3 regions of the Exiguobacterium alkaliphilum genome follow, and region 3 is predicted to be linked to each of the others. Evidence: riboswitches for the same ligand, from Rfam matches in the RefSeq annotation. Region 3 holds a riboswitch; each other region holds the start of a gene.
The links. Region 3 has a riboswitch for S-adenosylmethionine ahead of KB235_RS00305 (Na+/H+ antiporter NhaC family protein). Riboswitches for the same ligand answer to the same signal wherever they lie in the genome.
Positions count from the first base shown of each region.

Region 1 (5,636 bases), 570 kb from region 3:
CCTCGCACTGTTCCTTATCTCATTCTTAATCAACGTCTGGCAAGTGCAGGCGCTCGGGGCCCTCTATTTGATTGGGATGAGTGTGAGACATCTGTATATGACGTACAAGGCGCGCCACATGGCGCCGCATCAAGACCTGGCGGCAGAGGCGAAAGCCGAGACGGCCGTCACCGAGAAACCGGTCTCGCGCAAAGAGTTTTGGTGGACGGTCGCGAAAGTCGAGTTCGCGGACATCGCCTTTGCGGTCGACTCGATTTTGGCGGCGGTCGCGCTCGCGGTCAGTCTTCCGGCGCTCGGTCTCGGTGAAATCGGTGGAATCGATTCCGGTCAGTTCTTCGTCGTCTTGCTCGGTGGTCTCATCGGTGTCATCTTGATGCGTTTCGCCGCACGAATCTTCGTGAAACTGTTGCACCAGCGCCCGACGCTCGAGACAGCGGCCTTCATCATCGTCGGTTGGGTCGGGGTGAAGCTGACGGTTCTCGTCTTGGAGCACGAAGGCTTCAAACGGTTAATCGAAGGAACGCCAATCGAATTCATCGGACTCCCCCACGGGTTCGTCCACTCGACCGGTTGGACGCTCTTCTTCTGGTCGGTCATGGTCGCCATCGCCCTGTGGGGTTGGTTCTCATCGAAGCCATCGGCGGTCAAACATTAAAAAAATCCTGCTCTCCTTTAACGGGAGGCAGGATTTTTTGTTAGGCGGTCACATCTTCTTTCTCGTAAATCGGCACCCAGCCTTCCGTCGTCACGAAGATACGGACGGCGACGACTTTGCGGTCGTCTTGGAGGGTGAAGTAGTGGCGTGTGTTCACCGGAACCGAGATGAGATCGCCCGGGTTCAGTTCGATGTTGAAGTAGCCACGCTCGGCGTCATCGATCGCGAAGATGCCATGGCCGCTCACGATGAAGCGGACTTCGTCATCCGTGTGATGATGCTCTTTTTGGAAGTTGACGAGCAGTTCGTCCAAGTTCGGCGTCGCATCCGAAAGCGAGATGACGTCGGCCGTCTCATAGCCACGGCGTTCCGATACATCTTTAATCTCGTCACGGAACGTCGCGAGAATCGCCTGTTTGTCCTCGTCCGTCAACTGGTAGTTCTCTTGCAGGTTTACTGGGAGTTTGTTGATGTCCCACTGCTCATATAAAATGCCGCGTGACTCCAAAAACGCGCTCACTTCAGTTTGGTCGACGTAACGTTCTTCGGTTTGTTGGAAATAGATTGTAGCCATGATAAAGTTCCTCCTTATGAATGGACGCCTAAGGCGCATAGTTTTAACGTGTAGCTGAACAAAAACTCATATGCTTCTAAATAGCGTTTCGTCGCCGCCGGTGTCTCGCCCCAGACGGTGATGCCGTGGTTGCGGATCAAGACGGCACCAGCATTTGAACGGACATGAGGGGCGAACGCCGCGGCAAGCGTCGGGATGTCGGCATGGTTGTCGATGATCGGGACACGGACGACAGCATCTTCTTCCCAATAACCGAGCGCCTTGATGATCTCTTGACCGGTGAAGACGACCTCGCCTCGAGCGGCATAAAGCTCGGAGATGACGTTGTTGTCAATCGTATGGACATGAAGCGAGCATGTCGCCTGCGTCCGGTTAAATACTTCGACATGCAGGAGCGTCTCGGCGGACGGTTTGCCGTTCTGTGCTCCAATCAAGTGTCCGGACGCATCGACGAGGACGAAGTCGTCCGGTGTTCGTTTTCGCTTGTCACGTCCGCTCGCAGTGACTAAAAAGGTGAGCGGGTCATCTTCGACGCGAATCGCCAAATTCCCACTCGTTCCGGGGAACCAGTCGCGGGCGGCGAGTTCATCTTTAATGTCGGCTAGTTCGAGCCAACGGGCGGTCACACTCATACGGTCACCTCCTGCAGATGATGGGTGATGTCATGGAACGTCTCGAACGGGGCGAATGGGATGCCTTCCGCCTCGCAGAGCGTGATGAGTTGTCCACGGGCATAGACGAAGTCCGCCCGTTTCGCAATCTCGAAATCGGTCACCGAATCCCCGATGACGATCAACCGGTCATTGGAATCGACGATGCGGCGGGCGATCGTCGGTTTACAGCAACCGCAATCGTTCGTGCACTGATCGTCACACGCGTGTGGCCACGCGACGGTCACGGTCTCACCCGAGAAGTCGGCGACGTTACAGAAAATATGTTCGGAACCGACGAGGCCGTCTAAAATTGGTTGAACGAAGAAGTCCATCCCGCCGCTGACGACGTCAAAGTGCCATCCGTTTTGACGCACGTCGGCCAAAAAGGCAGTAAACCCAGGGCGTAACGCGATACGTTCCACCAAATAGTCTCGATATGCGGTACGTTCGCTACTTGGCAACAAGTCGAACAGTTGGCCGACGCCGGAGCGAATCGAGATGTCTTGGGCGAGGATCGCGTCTTTCAGCTCGACCCATTCGGGAGGAGCGAACGCCTTCATCAAGGCGATGATGTTGTCCTCGGCCGTGATGGTCCCGTCGAAATCGCAGAGGATATGGACCGTCATCGCGTCGTCCACGCTTTCAATGCCGTCTCGAGCTCGGTCGTCTGGCCGTCTCGTTGTCCGAGGACGTGCGCGATGGCCTGTTTGAACGCCCGGGCCCCGGCTGCGGCGCCGTCTGGGTGTCCGTGGATGCCACCACCGGCATTGATGACGACATCGGTTCCGAAATCACGGATGATGTCGGGAACGAGCCCTGGATGAATCCCGGCTGACGGGACCGGGAGAATCGCTTTTCTTTCGCTCGGTTCCGCGCTTACATCGCGGATGAGGAGCGCCTCGTCACGCGGCGTCGCGAGCGATCCATACGGCGATGGAAAGAGCGTCAAGTCGGCACCGGCGAGTCGAGGAAGCTTCCCGAGTAGGAGTGCATGGCTGATTGAACCGGTCAAGGCGCCGGCGAACGCCGGGTGCGCTAAAATCGGCACGTTCACGTCCGGGTCTTTCGCCAGCTCACGCAAGGTATCGAGCCCGTATGTATAGACGTTGAAGAGGAGGGCCGTTGCCCCAGCGTCAATCAACCGTAGCGCTTGGTCACGTAACGTGAACACCGGTCCGCTTAGCGTGACGGCGTACAGGGCACGTTTTCCGGTCGCCTCGTAATGCTCGTCTAAGACGGTGCGGCCGATCTGCGCCCGCTCAAGTGAAGGGGTGAGCGGATTGTCATATAAAATCTCGTCGTCTTTGACGATATCGATGCCCCCGTCGAGCTGGTCACGGAGCTGTGCTTCTAAAAAGGTCAAGTCTCGGCCGATGACCCCTTTGAAGATGCTCATGACGAGTGGCCGGTCGTAGACGCCGAGTAGCTGACGGACGCCTTCTGTCCCGAACTTGGCGCCGGGAAACGTGTCGCGCAACGCTTCAGGTAAATCGAGGTCGACGAGCCGGACCGAGTCGTCGAGTGATAGCTTTCCGAACGTCGTCGTCAAGATGGATGAGAAGTCCGCACTGACGTTATGGAGCGGGTAGCGGATTTTGAAGCGGCTCGTCGTTTCCGTATGTGACGTCGAGACGACTTCGGCGCGATACGCTTGTAACTGTGCTTGTTCTAGGTGTGGTAAGTCTGTCCACGTGCCGACGGTCAACTCGAGCGCGATTTTCGCGGCGAGGTCGGCCACGCGGTCCGTACGGTTAATTTCATAAGTGGCGATGATGCCCATGTTCGTTCCTCCTTCCGGTCAAACAAAAAATGACCCCATGCCGAGGCAAGAGGTCATCATAAAAAATGAACTCTTATCTCTCAGCGTCTGCTGCAAGAATTAGCACCGTGCCCAATCGGGTCGGTTGCTGCGACATCATCGGGCTTGTCCCTCCGTCTGCTCTTGATAAGAATATGATTTGAAGTTGTGAAATTTAATTGAATTTTTGCACAGAATCGTCACAGCGTCAATTCCTTTTTTGAAATTTTTTTATTTTAGAAATTTGTTTCCATATATGCAAACAAAAAGTGACTCGATGCTCAAAAAAACAGCGTTGACAACCAGGGCGTCGACTCCGTAATATTCAGCTCATAGTCACACAAATCGAATAACACACTCTTATCGCGAGTTGGCAGAGGGAATTGGCCCGATGACGCCGCAGCAACCGACCAGTACGGCACGGTGCTACATCCACCAGACGAATGTCTGAAAGATGAGAGGAACAACCAATCTGGCTGTGCCTCTTTCTCGCGGAGAAAGGGGCTTTTTTTGTGGAAATCATCGAAAGGGGAAATAGACATGGCATATCAACCATTTACTGAACAGACGGTCGTCGACCACGTCCGGGCACTCGGACTGATTGAAGAAGGAGGGATCGCCCAATGCGATGAGATTGGGGACGGAAACTTGAACCTCGTCTTCCGCATCCGTCAAGGCGAACAGCGTCTTATCGTCAAACAAGCGCTCCCGTATGTGAAAATCGTCGGGGAAAGTTGGCCGCTCACGCTTGAACGGGCCTGGATCGAGCAGCTCGCGTTGCGTCAGTTCGCAGAAGTCGTGCCACGTTTCGTGCCGAACGTGCTCGGGAGCGACCGGACGCTCGCGTACACGATTTTAGAGGACTTGTCCGATTATGAAATCGTCCGCACCGGTTACCTCGAAGGGAAGACGTATCCTGAACTGGCCCGTCACGTCGGTGAATTTTTAGGCGAGACGTTGTTCGCCACGTCCGACTACGCGGCCGGTCCAATCGAGAAGAAGCGGAAGGAACGGGAGTATTACAACCCGGAGCTGTGCGACATCACGGAAAAGCTCATTTTCACCGATCCGTATAAAGACGCCGAGTCGAACAATATCGAGGCGGCGCTGCGTCCTGACGTCGAACGCCTCTGGCATGACAAGGCGCTCAAAGTCGAGGTGGCGAAACTGAAAGTCGGATTCGTCACGAAACATGACGCCTTGCTTCATGGCGACTTACATACAGGAAGCATCTTTGCGACGACGCAGGAGACGAAAATCATCGATCCGGAGTTCGCATTCTACGGACCGTTCGGCTTCGACGTCGGACAGATTATCGCGCATTTGACGCTCTCCACGTTCCACGATCCGCTCAAGCGATTCGAACGGTTCACGGACGTCCTCACGGTGTGGGAGACGTTTGAGAAGACGTTCCGCCACAACTTCACGAACGCCGTCGAGCCGTTCGACACGGAAGGATATGTCGACGACTTGTTACAAACGATTTTCGCCGACACGGTCGGCTATGCCGGTTGCGAACTCATCCGCCGCGCCATCGGCCTCGCCGGCGTCGCAGACCTTGAGACGTTACCCGAAACGACACGTCTCGAGCGGAAACGCGATGCGCTCGCGCTCGGTACAGCGCTCATTAAAGAACGTCACGAAGTTGACTCGATTGACGGCCTCGTCACCTTGTTATCGGGGGTACGCGTATGACGGTGCAAAACATTCGCTTTGACGTCTCGACCAATGAGTTGATTCTCTTAGACCAGACGCTCCTTCCGCATGAGGCACGTTACGTGACGATCGAGACGCTTGAAGAAGCGGAGCACGCGATTGAGACGCTCCAAGTCCGAGGCGCACCGGCGATCGCGTATTTCGGGGCGTTCGTCCTGGCGAAAGAGGCAGAGCGTCTCGTCGACGACCCAGATTTCACGCGTCGTCTCGAGATTGTCGGACGCCGTTTGATCGCGACAC
Region 1 covers NZ_CP073101.1:618,841-624,476, forward strand. The annotation lists gene KB235_RS03345 (TerC family protein) at 1-655, shown strand, start outside; gene KB235_RS03350 (1,2-dihydroxy-3-keto-5-methylthiopentene dioxygenase) at 696-1,229, opposite strand; gene KB235_RS03355 (methylthioribulose 1-phosphate dehydratase) at 1,244-1,861, opposite strand; gene KB235_RS03360 (2-hydroxy-3-keto-5-methylthiopentenyl-1-phosphate phosphatase) at 1,858-2,508, opposite strand; gene KB235_RS03365 (2,3-diketo-5-methylthiopentyl-1-phosphate enolase) at 2,505-3,662, opposite strand; SAM riboswitch class I at 3,733-3,834, opposite strand; SAM riboswitch class I at 4,038-4,141, shown strand; gene mtnK (S-methyl-5-thioribose kinase) at 4,221-5,375, shown strand; gene mtnA (S-methyl-5-thioribose-1-phosphate isomerase) at 5,372-5,636, shown strand, end outside.
Region 1: linked by a shared signal. The riboswitch ahead of KB235_RS03365 (2,3-diketo-5-methylthiopentyl-1-phosphate enolase) and the one ahead of KB235_RS00305 (Na+/H+ antiporter NhaC family protein) in region 3 are both predicted to bind S-adenosylmethionine.

Region 2 (5,636 bases), 1.3 Mb from region 3:
GTGATAAAACCATTTGTGGTCCGGTGACCACGTCAAACCGTTTGATAAGGTCAGACCTGTGAGCATCTCTTCGGTCGTGCCGTCGCGGTCCAACCGATAGAGTGTGGCCTCATTCTCCTCGTCTTCCAAATGGAGCGTTCCCGCAAAGATTCGTCCATACGGGTCGGCCTTGCCGTCGTTGAATCGAAGCACGCCGTCCGCATCATCGAGTTCGACGAGCTTGTCGAGTTGTTTTGAGGACTCGTCCCATTCATAGATACCGTCCTTCAATCCGACGATGACACCGTCCGTCACTTTCGGAACGGCGAAGCCGATCTGTTGGCCCATATCGGCTGAAGAGAGCTCATCTTCTTTCTCATCGTACCACCAGAGCGTGTGCCCTTCTATGTCGACCCAGTAGAATCGCTTCAACTCAGCGTCCCAACACGGCCCTTCCCCAAGCGTATTTCTGACTCGAATCCAACATGTCGCGTTCACGTTCTCCATAAAATAGCCTCCACTCTCTCCTGTGATGTCAAAAGACTATTCCCTAGACCGGACGTCTCTAGTCCTATTTCTGAAAATTGTTTATCCTGTCCTGCGTCCGGACGTCAACAAAAAAACTCCCGCTGAGGTTAGCGGGAGAATCGACTTATTTGGCACCTTCCACGTTCATATGCTTGCTGCGGAGCTGTCCGCAGGCCGCATCGATGTCGGTCCCATGTTCGAGACGGACACCCGTGTTGACGCCACGTTTCTTCAAAATGTCGTAAAACGCCATGATGTCCTCCGACGTACTGCGCTCATATTGGATATGCTCGTTGACCGGGTTGTATGGAATCAAGTTGACGTACGACTTGTCTTTGATGTCCGCGATCAAGTCGGCGAGCTCTTCGGCATGTTCCGGCAAGTCGTTCACTTTCGAGAGAAGAATGTACTCGAACGTGATTCGCTTGTTCGTCTTCTCGACATAATAGCGGATGGCCGGCATGAGCTTGTCGAGCGGGAACGCCCGGTTGATCTTCATGATCTGTGTCCGGAGCGCGTCGTTCGGCGCGTGAAGCGATAGCGCCAAGTTGATGCGCAAATCGAGGTCGGCGAACTTGTAAATCTTATCGGCGAGCCCACTCGTCGAGACGTTGATTTTCCGCGGCGCGATGGCGAGACCGCGCTCGTCTTTGACGACACGAAGGAAATCGACTAAGTGATCGAAGTTGTCGAACGGCTCCCCGATTCCCATGACGACGATATGACTGACGCGGCCTCCTTCCCCGACTTCGTCCAAGTAATGTTGCACGGTCATGATCTGCTCGACGACTTCGCCTGCCGTCAAATCACGTGTCTTCTTCAACAGACCGCTCGCACAGAAGCTGCACCCGATATTGCACCCGACTTGTGTCGTGACACAGACCGAACGACCATATTTGTGACGCATGAGCACCGTCTCGATATAGTGGCCGTCGTGGAGTTTAAGTAAGAATTTGACCGTCCCGTCGCCCGCCTCTTGTTTGACGAACAACTCTTGTGTCGAGATGACGTAACGCTCCGCGAGCGCTGTTTTCACTTCCTCACGCACGTTGATGGCATCCATCGACTTGACCCGGTCGATGTAGAGCGAGTCCCAAATCTGTCTCGCATGGTAGGCGCTGTATCCAAAATCGACACAGACGTCCGTCAGCTGATCAAACGTCAGCCCGTATATAGATGGTTTCATTGCAATCTGTCCTTTCTTCAATCCGCATAATTCCCATTGTAGCGGACCGCGTCGAAGGGTGCAACGTTCTTACAACGGCGGAAGCGGCCGCGTGACATGACGTTCGAACGCGTAGGCGATGCGAATCAAATCGCGCTCCGCGTAACTCGTCCCCGTGAACGACAACCCGAACGGAGCGCCGCTCTGTTTGACGGCATACGGAATCGTAATCGTCGGATGCCCGGCTTTCGCGGCCATGTCATAATTGTGGTCATGCGGTAAGACGAGCGCATGGAGCGCCCGCTCGGCCAACAGTCGGTCGATGCCGTCCGTCTTGGCGTGACGGACGTCGTCGAGGCGACGTGTCAGATAGGTGGCCTCAATCAAGCGGCCCGATTGTTCGTCCGCTTTCTCGAACGTCTTCTGTCCGTGCGGAATCGTCTCCGGATGACTGCTGTTCCAGTTAATCAAATCCGAAAGCGTCTTATACGAGAGCGTCGTCGAGGCTAGATACGCCTCGATTCCGAGCTTAAACTCATGATACAGGATATCGCCTTGGTCGAGCGATGTTGTCGACGGCAGTTCGACAGTGACGACCTCGATGCCGCTCTGTTTCAGCAAGGCGATCGCCTCATCATAGAGCGCCTGTTCTTCTTCCGACAGATCAATCTTGACGATCCCGACGCGCATCCCGACCGCTTGGCGTTCATCGAGACACGTCCGATACGGCGGACCGGCCGGAAGGTGCGTCGTCGCCGGGTCAGCCGGGTCTTCCCCGACCATCGCCTCAAGGGCAAGCACCGCATCCCGGAGCGTTCGTGCCATCGGGCCGGCCGTGTCCTGCGACCGAGAGATCGGAATGATGCCGCTCCGGCTAATCAAACCGACGGTCGGCTTGATGCCGACGATGCCGTTATGGACGCTCGGATGGATAATCGAGCCGCTCGTCTCGCTGCCGACGGCGAGAAGCGTCATGTTCGCCGCGACCGCGGACGCCGAACCTGAACTCGACCCGCCGACATCGAGCTTGTCCCCATATGGATTGAGCGTCTGGCCCCCGACCCCGCTCCAACCGTTCGGCATCCCCTCGGTCAAAAAGTTGGCCCACTCGGACAAGTTCGCTTTCCCGAGGATGATGGCCCCGCTCGCGCGTAAACTTTGAACGAGGTGGGCGTCTCGGCCGGCGAAGTGATGCGCGAGGGCGACGGCCCCAGCCGTCGTCTTCATCTGACCGGCCGTCTCGACGTTGTCTTTAATCAGTACCGGAATGCCGAGCAGCGGCAAGCGATCACCACGTCGGAACGCCCGGTCGGCCGCCTCGGCCTCGAACAGAGCGTCCGGGTTCACTTGAATGACCGCTCTCAGCTTGTCGTTCAATGCGGCGATTCGGGTCAAATAATAGGCCGTCACGTTACGCGCGGTGAACGTTCCTTCCTTATATCCGAGATGGGCGGTCTCGATATCGAGTTCGAAAAATGGGTTTGGTTCAGTCATGTTGATTCCTCCTTTGCTCACTCGTTCGTATTCGCTATTTCCACTTGATTTCCTGTTTTCGTTCGCCAACGAATGTGTAACTTGGTAAACTGAAAGAAAAGGGAGGTTACTATGAACCGTTCGTACGTACTCGTCTTGTTGTCCGTCTTTGTCTTGTTCTTCTTACAGCTCTATGCCGGGGAGGCCCCGTATACGCTACCGCTCTCCATCGTCCTCGTCGTCTTGATTGTCGGGGCCACGTTGCTGCAACTTCGGCGAAAACCTAATCGTTGACGACACTTTCGGACAGATGGTATGATGCTTTCACCAACTACATATCGATATCTTGAGTGAACGAGAGACCTGGCTCTATGACTTCACAGCAACCTGCTTCGGCAAGGTGCTACTTCCAGCAAGGCGTTTGCCTTGGACGATATGACAGAACGCTCATGTCGATGACATGGGCGTTTTTATTTGGACAATACGTGTACAGGGGGAGTTTTTTATGGAAAAAGCAACATTCGCGGGCGGCTGTTTTTGGTGCATGGTCACCCCGTTCGAGGAACAGCCCGGAATCGAATCAATCGTATCCGGCTATACGGGCGGACACGTCGACGATCCGACGTATGAACAAGTGAAGACCGGCACGACCGGGCATTACGAGGTCGTCGAGATCACGTTCGACCCGTCGCTGTTCGCTTATGAACGTTTGCTCGAACTCTATTGGATTCAGACCGACCCGACTGATGACGGCGGCCAGTTCCAAGACCGCGGCAGCCAATACGCGCCGGCCATTTTCTATCATTCGGAGGAACAACGCGTGAAAGCAGAGCAGAGTCGCGACGAACTCGCCGCGAGCGGACGATTTAAGGATCCGATCGTCACAAAGATTTTACCGGCCGACACGTTCTATCCGGCCGAAGAGTATCATCAGGATTTCCACAAAAAAAATCCGGACCACTATAAAGCAGACCGGAAGAAATCTGGACGAGACGCGTTCATCGACGTGGCTTGGCAATCATAAAAGACGGGCAATCGCCCGTCTTTTAACTTTTCGCAATCCCGAGCATGAAGCCGGCGACGACGATGAGCCCGATGCCCATAAAGACGAAGACGCGCTCTTTCGACGTCTTCTCTTCTTTCAATAGATAAATCCCGCCGAGCGTCGCGACGACGACGTTCAGTTGCGACAAGGCGAACGACGTGGCGACCCCGACCTCTCCACTCGAGACGAAGAGACCGAAGTTCCCGATCCCCCAGGCGATCCCGGCCAAGATGTTCTTGAACGTCTTCGGATCGAACCGTTTCACGTCCTTCTCACGAAGACTGAAGAGAAGCGCCGCGATGAACATCCCGACCGATTGCGGGACGATCGCCGTGATGCCGTCGACTTCAAAGTAGTTCGTCAATACGGCGTACGTCACATACCCGAGACTCGAGACGAGGAGGACGAGGAGACCTTTCTTCAACGCCCCGGCGCTATCCGAGTCTTTCTTCTGTTGATACGACGTCATCGTCGCCCCGATGATAATCAAGACGAGCGCTGAAAATCCGAGCCAGAGCTCGGTCGACGTCTCCCAGTCCCCGAGCACAATGACCCCGAAGAGCGACGTTCCGACGAGCTGCATCCCGGTACTGATCGGCATCGCTTTCGAGACGCTCAAGATTTGGAACGATTGGAACTGAAGATACTGTCCGAGCGCCCAAAAGATTCCGGAGATGAATCCGGTGACGACGGCAAGGGTCGTGAACTCCGGATTGAAGACGAGAAAGATGACGAACGCCATGACCATCGCACCCATCGTCGTCCCGATTAACTGCTGAATCGGCTTCCCGCCGACTTTCGATACGATGAGCGGGATACTCCCCCACATGAGTGCCGGAAGCAATGCCAATAAAATCATGCCCATATGATTCACCTGCTTTCGTAATATAACATCATCGTTGATTTTCCCATTGCGTCAACGGTTTAAACTTTTGAATCTTTTTTGAAAAAGGGCATTGCCAAACGTTTTACTAGGATGATATAATAATTTTCGAACGGGGCATTAGCTCAGCTGGGAGAGCGCCACGCTGGCAGCGTGGAGGTCAGCGGTTCGAGCCCGCTATGCTCCATTACTAGGTCACTTCACTTTCGTGAAGTGACTTTTTTTGTCGTCCCGGCGCGGTTTAAGCGATACGGTATCGGGTAATGATTTAAAGATACATTATTCTGCTAAGGGGGACTTATCATGGACCGGGAATCAATTGAAGAGACGATTTCAGCGATTATCGACTGCATGCGGACGAGCAATCATTGTTTTTCAAAAAGTTTACAAGAAGAAGACGTATTGATGGTGAAAGAATGCATTCGCTTGACGCGCGAATGCGCCGACGTCTGCGCCCTCGCCTTGAACGCACTCGAGACCGATTCGGCGTTCGCGAAACCAATCGGTGCCCTCTGTGCGCAAGTGTGTGACACGTGCGCCGTCGAATGTGGTCGCCATCAGAT
Region 2 covers NZ_CP073101.1:1,678,835-1,684,470, reverse strand. The annotation lists gene KB235_RS08685 (SMP-30/gluconolactonase/LRE family protein) at 1-486, opposite strand, end outside; gene rlmN (dual-specificity RNA methyltransferase RlmN) at 632-1,693, opposite strand; gene KB235_RS08675 (amidase family protein) at 1,763-3,166, opposite strand; gene KB235_RS08670 (hypothetical protein) at 3,278-3,439, shown strand; SAM riboswitch class I at 3,484-3,584, shown strand; gene msrA (peptide-methionine (S)-S-oxide reductase MsrA) at 3,651-4,169, shown strand; gene KB235_RS08660 (GRP family sugar transporter) at 4,192-5,055, opposite strand; tRNA gene KB235_RS08655 (tRNA-Ala) at 5,188-5,260, shown strand; gene KB235_RS08650 (four-helix bundle copper-binding protein) at 5,377-5,636, shown strand, end outside.
Region 2: linked by a shared signal. The riboswitch ahead of msrA (peptide-methionine (S)-S-oxide reductase MsrA) and the one ahead of KB235_RS00305 (Na+/H+ antiporter NhaC family protein) in region 3 are both predicted to bind S-adenosylmethionine.

Region 3 (5,636 bases):
CGTGCGGGCGTTCACCAATTCAAGCGGGAACTTTCGCCGTAGCGAAGTGACACGGCGCGCTTCCTCCGCGGCATGATAGAGCGTCTCGCTCTCGAAAAAGCGACGGCTGATGCCAAGCGTCGGATTCGCCTCGGGGAACTTATCCTGAAGAAGCGTCTCGAACCGCTCAGCCCAGTCAAGTAGCATCGTCTCTTCTTCGGCCAATTCCGTTTTCATGTAATGCCAGACGAGTAATTGTTGTCCGTCAATCGCTTGGAGGACGACCTCAATCGACTGTTGGGTCGCCAGTACATAAAAGAGTCGCTCGGCGAACTGCGGGGTGATCGGTTGCAGACAGTCGATGACCGTCAATCGACTCGCCACGGCAATCGGCGCGAGTTCGTTCAAGCGCTGCTGGTTGGTCGGGCTGAGAGCCGGGGTCGCTAACACATCTAAGAAGAACCGTTCGAGCTCGGCATCGATGCGGCGTTCGTGCATCGCGATCGTCATGAGCAATTTCTTGGCGATGGAAGCCCCTTCTTTTAAGACGGTCAGCTCTTGTTCCGAGAAAGGGGTCGGGCGGGCCAAGCTCCAAATATACCCGAGCACATCATCATGCTGTTTGATGACGACGGCCGCCCGTTCGCCGAGTCCGACGGCGAGCCGCGCCGGGATGACGACGGGATCGTCGCTATCGATGACGTGCTGTAACATCCCACTTTCCCATAAGTCCTCAATGACCGTCTCCGGGACACGGCGACCGATAATCGTGGCGATGCGAGCCGGATCGGTCGAGTCGGGATGGGTGCTGTAGGCGAGCAGTTGATGATGGCGGTTCTCGATCGTGATCGGTGCGCGAATCGCTTGGCCAATCGCCTCGGCGAGCGTGTCGAGTGATTCATAGGACTTCTGCAAAAAAGGCATGTCGATTCCTCCTCTCCTTTGAGTATACCGTCTCTCTTGTGAAACTTCACAAAAAGATGGGGGAGTGGGAATGGACATGCCCGATTCGATTAAATTGGGAAGAAGAGACCGACGACGAGACCGAGCAAGGCACCGACGATGACTTGGAACGGTGTATGGCCGACGAGTTCGTTCAAAATTGGCGTCTCGTGCTTGATTCCTTTGAAATAATCGTTCAAAAGCCGCGCCTGGAATCCGACCGCTTGGCGGACGCCGGTCGCATCGTACATGACGATCGTCGCGAAAATCAAGGCGAGGGCAAACATGCTAGAGTCGAGTCCCTCCATCCGTCCGATCACGGTCGCGAGGGCGACGACGGTCGAAGAGTGGGAGCTCGGCATGCCGCCTGAGGCGAACATGATTTGCAGTTCGAAGTCTCTCGTTTTAATGAGTTCTGTCACAAGTTTGGCCGCCTGCGCGATAAACCATGCGAGGAGGGCGGCGAGTAAGGGTTCGTTAAACAGCAATCGATTCACTTCCTGTCTGACAATGGTATCTTCACTATACCCGATATGACGCCACCGTAGACGTAAAGATTTCGTCAAAAAAAGCGCCAGTGGCGGAAGCCAGCTGACGCTTTCTGGTCGATTTTTGTTACCCGATGACGCCTTCAGTTTCCTGAAGTTTGTCCGCGATATTCTCGATGATATAGCGGTTGCGTGGATGCTCTTGGCACTCTTTTGAACATGAGCGCATCTGTTTCGGCTCACATTCTTCACAACAGAAGTGCTGGGCATTACACACCGGGTTGGCACAATTAACGTACCGGACCGTCTTCGTGCCGCAGTGCATGCACGCAGAGACGATGGACGGGTTGACCGTGTTGACCGGGACGTTGATGCGCTCGTCAAAGACGTACAGCTCACCTTCCCAATCCTCGCCTTTTGTCGCCTCGTCTTTTCCGTACATGACGACGCCACCTTTTAAGTGGAAAATGTTGTCGTGACCTTGGTCACGCATATATGCGGTAAATTTCTCGCAACGGACGCCGCCGGTGCAATACGTGAGAAGCGTTTTCCCTTCGTAGAGGTCCTTGTTCTCTTCGAGCCATTCTGGCATGTAACGAGAAGCCTCTACGTCGATCTTGATCGCATTTTTAAAGTGACCAAGGTCGTACTCGTAGTTGTTACGAACGTCGAGGATGACGACATCATCGCGATGCATCATCTCTTTCCATTCTGCAGGTTCGAGGTATGCACCGTGCTGTTTCGGCACGTCAAACTCGCCATCAAAGCGCCACGTCACGAGTTCCTTTTTGTGACGGACAAAAATTTTCGAGAACGCGTGCTCCTCGACTTCATCGATTTTGAACTCGATGTCGCTGAAGTACGGGTTCGCTTTCAAGTCGTTCATGTACTGCTCGGTCTGTTCCCACGTACCAGAGCACGTCCCGTTGATTCCTTCGGAAGAAATCAAGATGCGTCCTTTGATGCCGAGGTCTTTACAGTACTTCAAGTGCTCTTGTGTGAGCGCTTCTGGGTCTTCGATGTTGACGTACTTATAGTACAACAACACGCGCATTGGTTTTGTTTCCATTTGTGTTACTCCCCTGTGTTCAGTTTTTTGCAGGAAAACGAACGTTGGGTTGTGTCGTTCGACGAATGGGCTTGCCTGCAACCACAAGTCCATTATTATATGATAGATATCACAGCTAATTTTCGCAAATACTTTTTAATTTTTTTTAAGCCGAGCAGGGGGACGTGTCCTCAGACGCGAATTCGGGTACAAAATAGTAATGAAAGCCAAAGGTGGAAATCGATATGCTCACATCACTTGAACAGTGGATCATCCAATTGATTGAATGGCTACAAGAGCTTCCAGGCGGTCCGTGGGCCGGACTCGGGGCCCCGTTCTTAGAAGCGATTTTTCCGTTTCTCCCGCTCGTCCTCATCATTTCGGCGAACGCGGCAACATATGGGTTCCTACTCGGGACGTTACTGTCTTGGGTCGGCAGTTTGCTCGGCACAATCCTCGTCTTCACGGCCGTCCGCTACGTCTTCCGAAAACCGATGACGCGTTGGCTCGAGAAACATAAACAAGGGGTCTATTGGCTTGAACGGATTAATCATATGAGTCCAATCTCGCTCGGGTTTCTCTATTCACTTCCGTTCATCCCCGTCAGTTTGATCACGTACTTACTCGCCCTGATTCAAATGCCGCTCCGCACGTTCATTATGGCGGCCGGATTTGGTAAATTGCTCGTCGTGTTGATTTTCTCGGTCATCGGCGACCAGTGGGAAGAGTTCATCCAAAGCCCGTTCCGTTTGTCGATGCTCGGATTATTACTGTTCGTCCTATGGGCGATTAGCCGTGGCCTCGAGGAACTGCTCAAGCGGCGCGCGTTCAAAAAACGGAACGAACAACTTAAACGTGAGCTCGACGCAAAACGAACGACCCTTTGAACGGATTAGATTCAAAGGGTCGTTTTTGTCAGGCTTTTTTCTTGAAGCGCGGGAAGTTGAATGCGATGGCAAGTCCACCGCAGATGAACAAGAGGAACGGATAAAACATGAACGGGACGAGCGCGGGGGACGCGGTGTTCGTCAATTCGGCAGCGATGAGGAGCTGTGCACCGTAAGGCAATAGTCCTTGGACACCGCACGAGAAGATGTCGAGCACGCTGGCTGATTTTTTCCGCTCAATCTCATACGTGTCAGCGATGTTCGCTGCGAGCGGACCTGCCACGAGAATGGAAATCGTGTTGTTGGCCGTGGCGACGTTCGTCGCACTGACGAGTCCGGCGATGCTCCATTCGGCGCCGGCCCGTCGCTGAATCCGCGAGGTGAGGGCGTCACGCAAGTAGGTAAGGCCGCCGTTATGGGAGATGAGTCCGACGAGTCCGCCCATGAAGAGCGTCAAAATCGAAATCTCTGCCATTCCAATCATCCCGTCCGCGACCGCCGTAACGAACGCGGTCACTGACAAGGTCCCGTCAAGTAGACCGATGATTCCGGTCAACACGATGCCACCGAGCAGAACGAGGATGACGTTCAACCCGGTCAAGGCGAGGACGATGACGGCGAGGTACGGGATGAGCTTGTACCATTCAAACGAAGCAATCTCGACAGAAGAGACCGTGCCGCTCGATAGGACGGCAAGGAGAACCGTCGTGATAATCGCGGCCGGCAAGACAATCCAAAAGTTCGTCCGGAATTTGTCACGCATGTTCGTCCGCTGCGTTCGCACGGCGGCAATCGTCGTGTCAGAGATGAACGACAAGTTGTCTCCGAACATGGCGCCACCGACGACGGCTGCCGCGGCGATGGCGATATTGACGCCGCTCTCTTCGTGGATACCGAGCGCGATTGGGGCGAGGGCGGCAATCGTACCGGTCGATGTCCCCATCGCCATCGAGATGAAGGCGGCGATGACGAACAGTCCACTTAACAGGAGCGAAGGCGGGAGCAACGTGAGCGCCGCGTTGACGGTCGCGTCAATCGCCCCAATCTCGCCCGCGACGTTCGAGAACGCACCGGCGAGGAGAAAGATGAAAATCATAATCAAAATGCCCGGATTGCCGGCACCTTGGGCAATCCGTTCCACCGTTTGGGTGACGCTGCCTTTCGTCATCGTAGCCGCGACGATCAAGGCGATGAGTGCCGCGATGAGTACCGGGAATTTATAAAAGTCACCATAGTAAACCCCGGCCCCGATAAAGAAGGCAAGGAAGACGAGTAAAGGCAAGAGTGCCCATTTGTTTGCAGTTGGTTGTTCCAATCGTTTCACCTCATTCATAGAAATAAAAAAGAGAGCCCTTCGAAAAAGGCTCTCTCCATGTAAGAAGCGCCTTTTTCATCTTTCAAGCACGTGCTTGCTGGATTTGGCACAGGTTCCCCGCTGCCGAGACGTCGCAGGGCCAGTCCCTCGGTCTCTCTTGATAAAAAAGTCGGATGATTTAGTTATAAGACACGTTCCCTAACCTATCTGTTTCGAACCGGTTTGTCAATAGAAAATCCCTATGCGCTTCGCATAGGGATGAGTCAGGTCGTCAAATATTGAAAATGGGCGACCCGGTTGCGCCCGGCGTATTTGCCGCCGACGTAAAGCGCCCGGTCGGCGTTTCGAATCGTGTCGTCGAGTCGTTGATCACCGAACGCTTGAATCGTATCGACCCCGATTGAGGCGGTCACTTGGATGTCGATGCCGTCGACACGGAACGGCGTCGCTTCGATTTTTTGCCGGATACGCTCGGCGATTTCGACGGCCTGGTCGGTGTCGCAATGGTTCAAGAGCAGAATGAACTCCTCGCCTCCGTAGCGCGCCGCAAAGTCCTCGGTCCGAAGCGCCTGGCGAATCCGTCGGCCGAACTCTTGGAGAACGCCATCCCCGACTTGGTGACCATGCGTGTCATTGATTTTCTTGAAGAAATCGATATCGAGCATGGCGACGGAGATGGGGTACATCGATCCGTCTGAAATTTGTTGAATTCCATATTCGTAAAACGCCCGCGCGTTGGCGAGGAGCGTCAGACTATCCGTCCGGCTCTCGGTATACAAGCGGTCTCGCTCATGGCAGCGGCTAATCGTCCGATTGAACGATTTGAGCAGCTTGACGATTTCGCGCTGAATGATGAGCGGGTAACCGTAAGCGTGTTCGCCTGTCATGATGAGCCATGTGCGAATGCCTTCGATCTCCTCGGACCGGACCGAGATAAAACTATGATAGTCGTCATGGAACTCTTCGGATAATGGACC
Region 3 covers NZ_CP073101.1:49,629-55,264, reverse strand. The annotation lists gene KB235_RS00325 (PucR family transcriptional regulator) at 1-903, opposite strand, end outside; gene KB235_RS00320 (divergent PAP2 family protein) at 993-1,418, opposite strand; gene trhO (oxygen-dependent tRNA uridine(34) hydroxylase TrhO) at 1,537-2,478, opposite strand; gene KB235_RS00310 (TVP38/TMEM64 family protein) at 2,703-3,344, shown strand; gene KB235_RS00305 (Na+/H+ antiporter NhaC family protein) at 3,373-4,659, opposite strand; SAM riboswitch class I at 4,732-4,826, opposite strand; gene KB235_RS00300 (GGDEF domain-containing protein) at 4,923-5,636, opposite strand, start outside.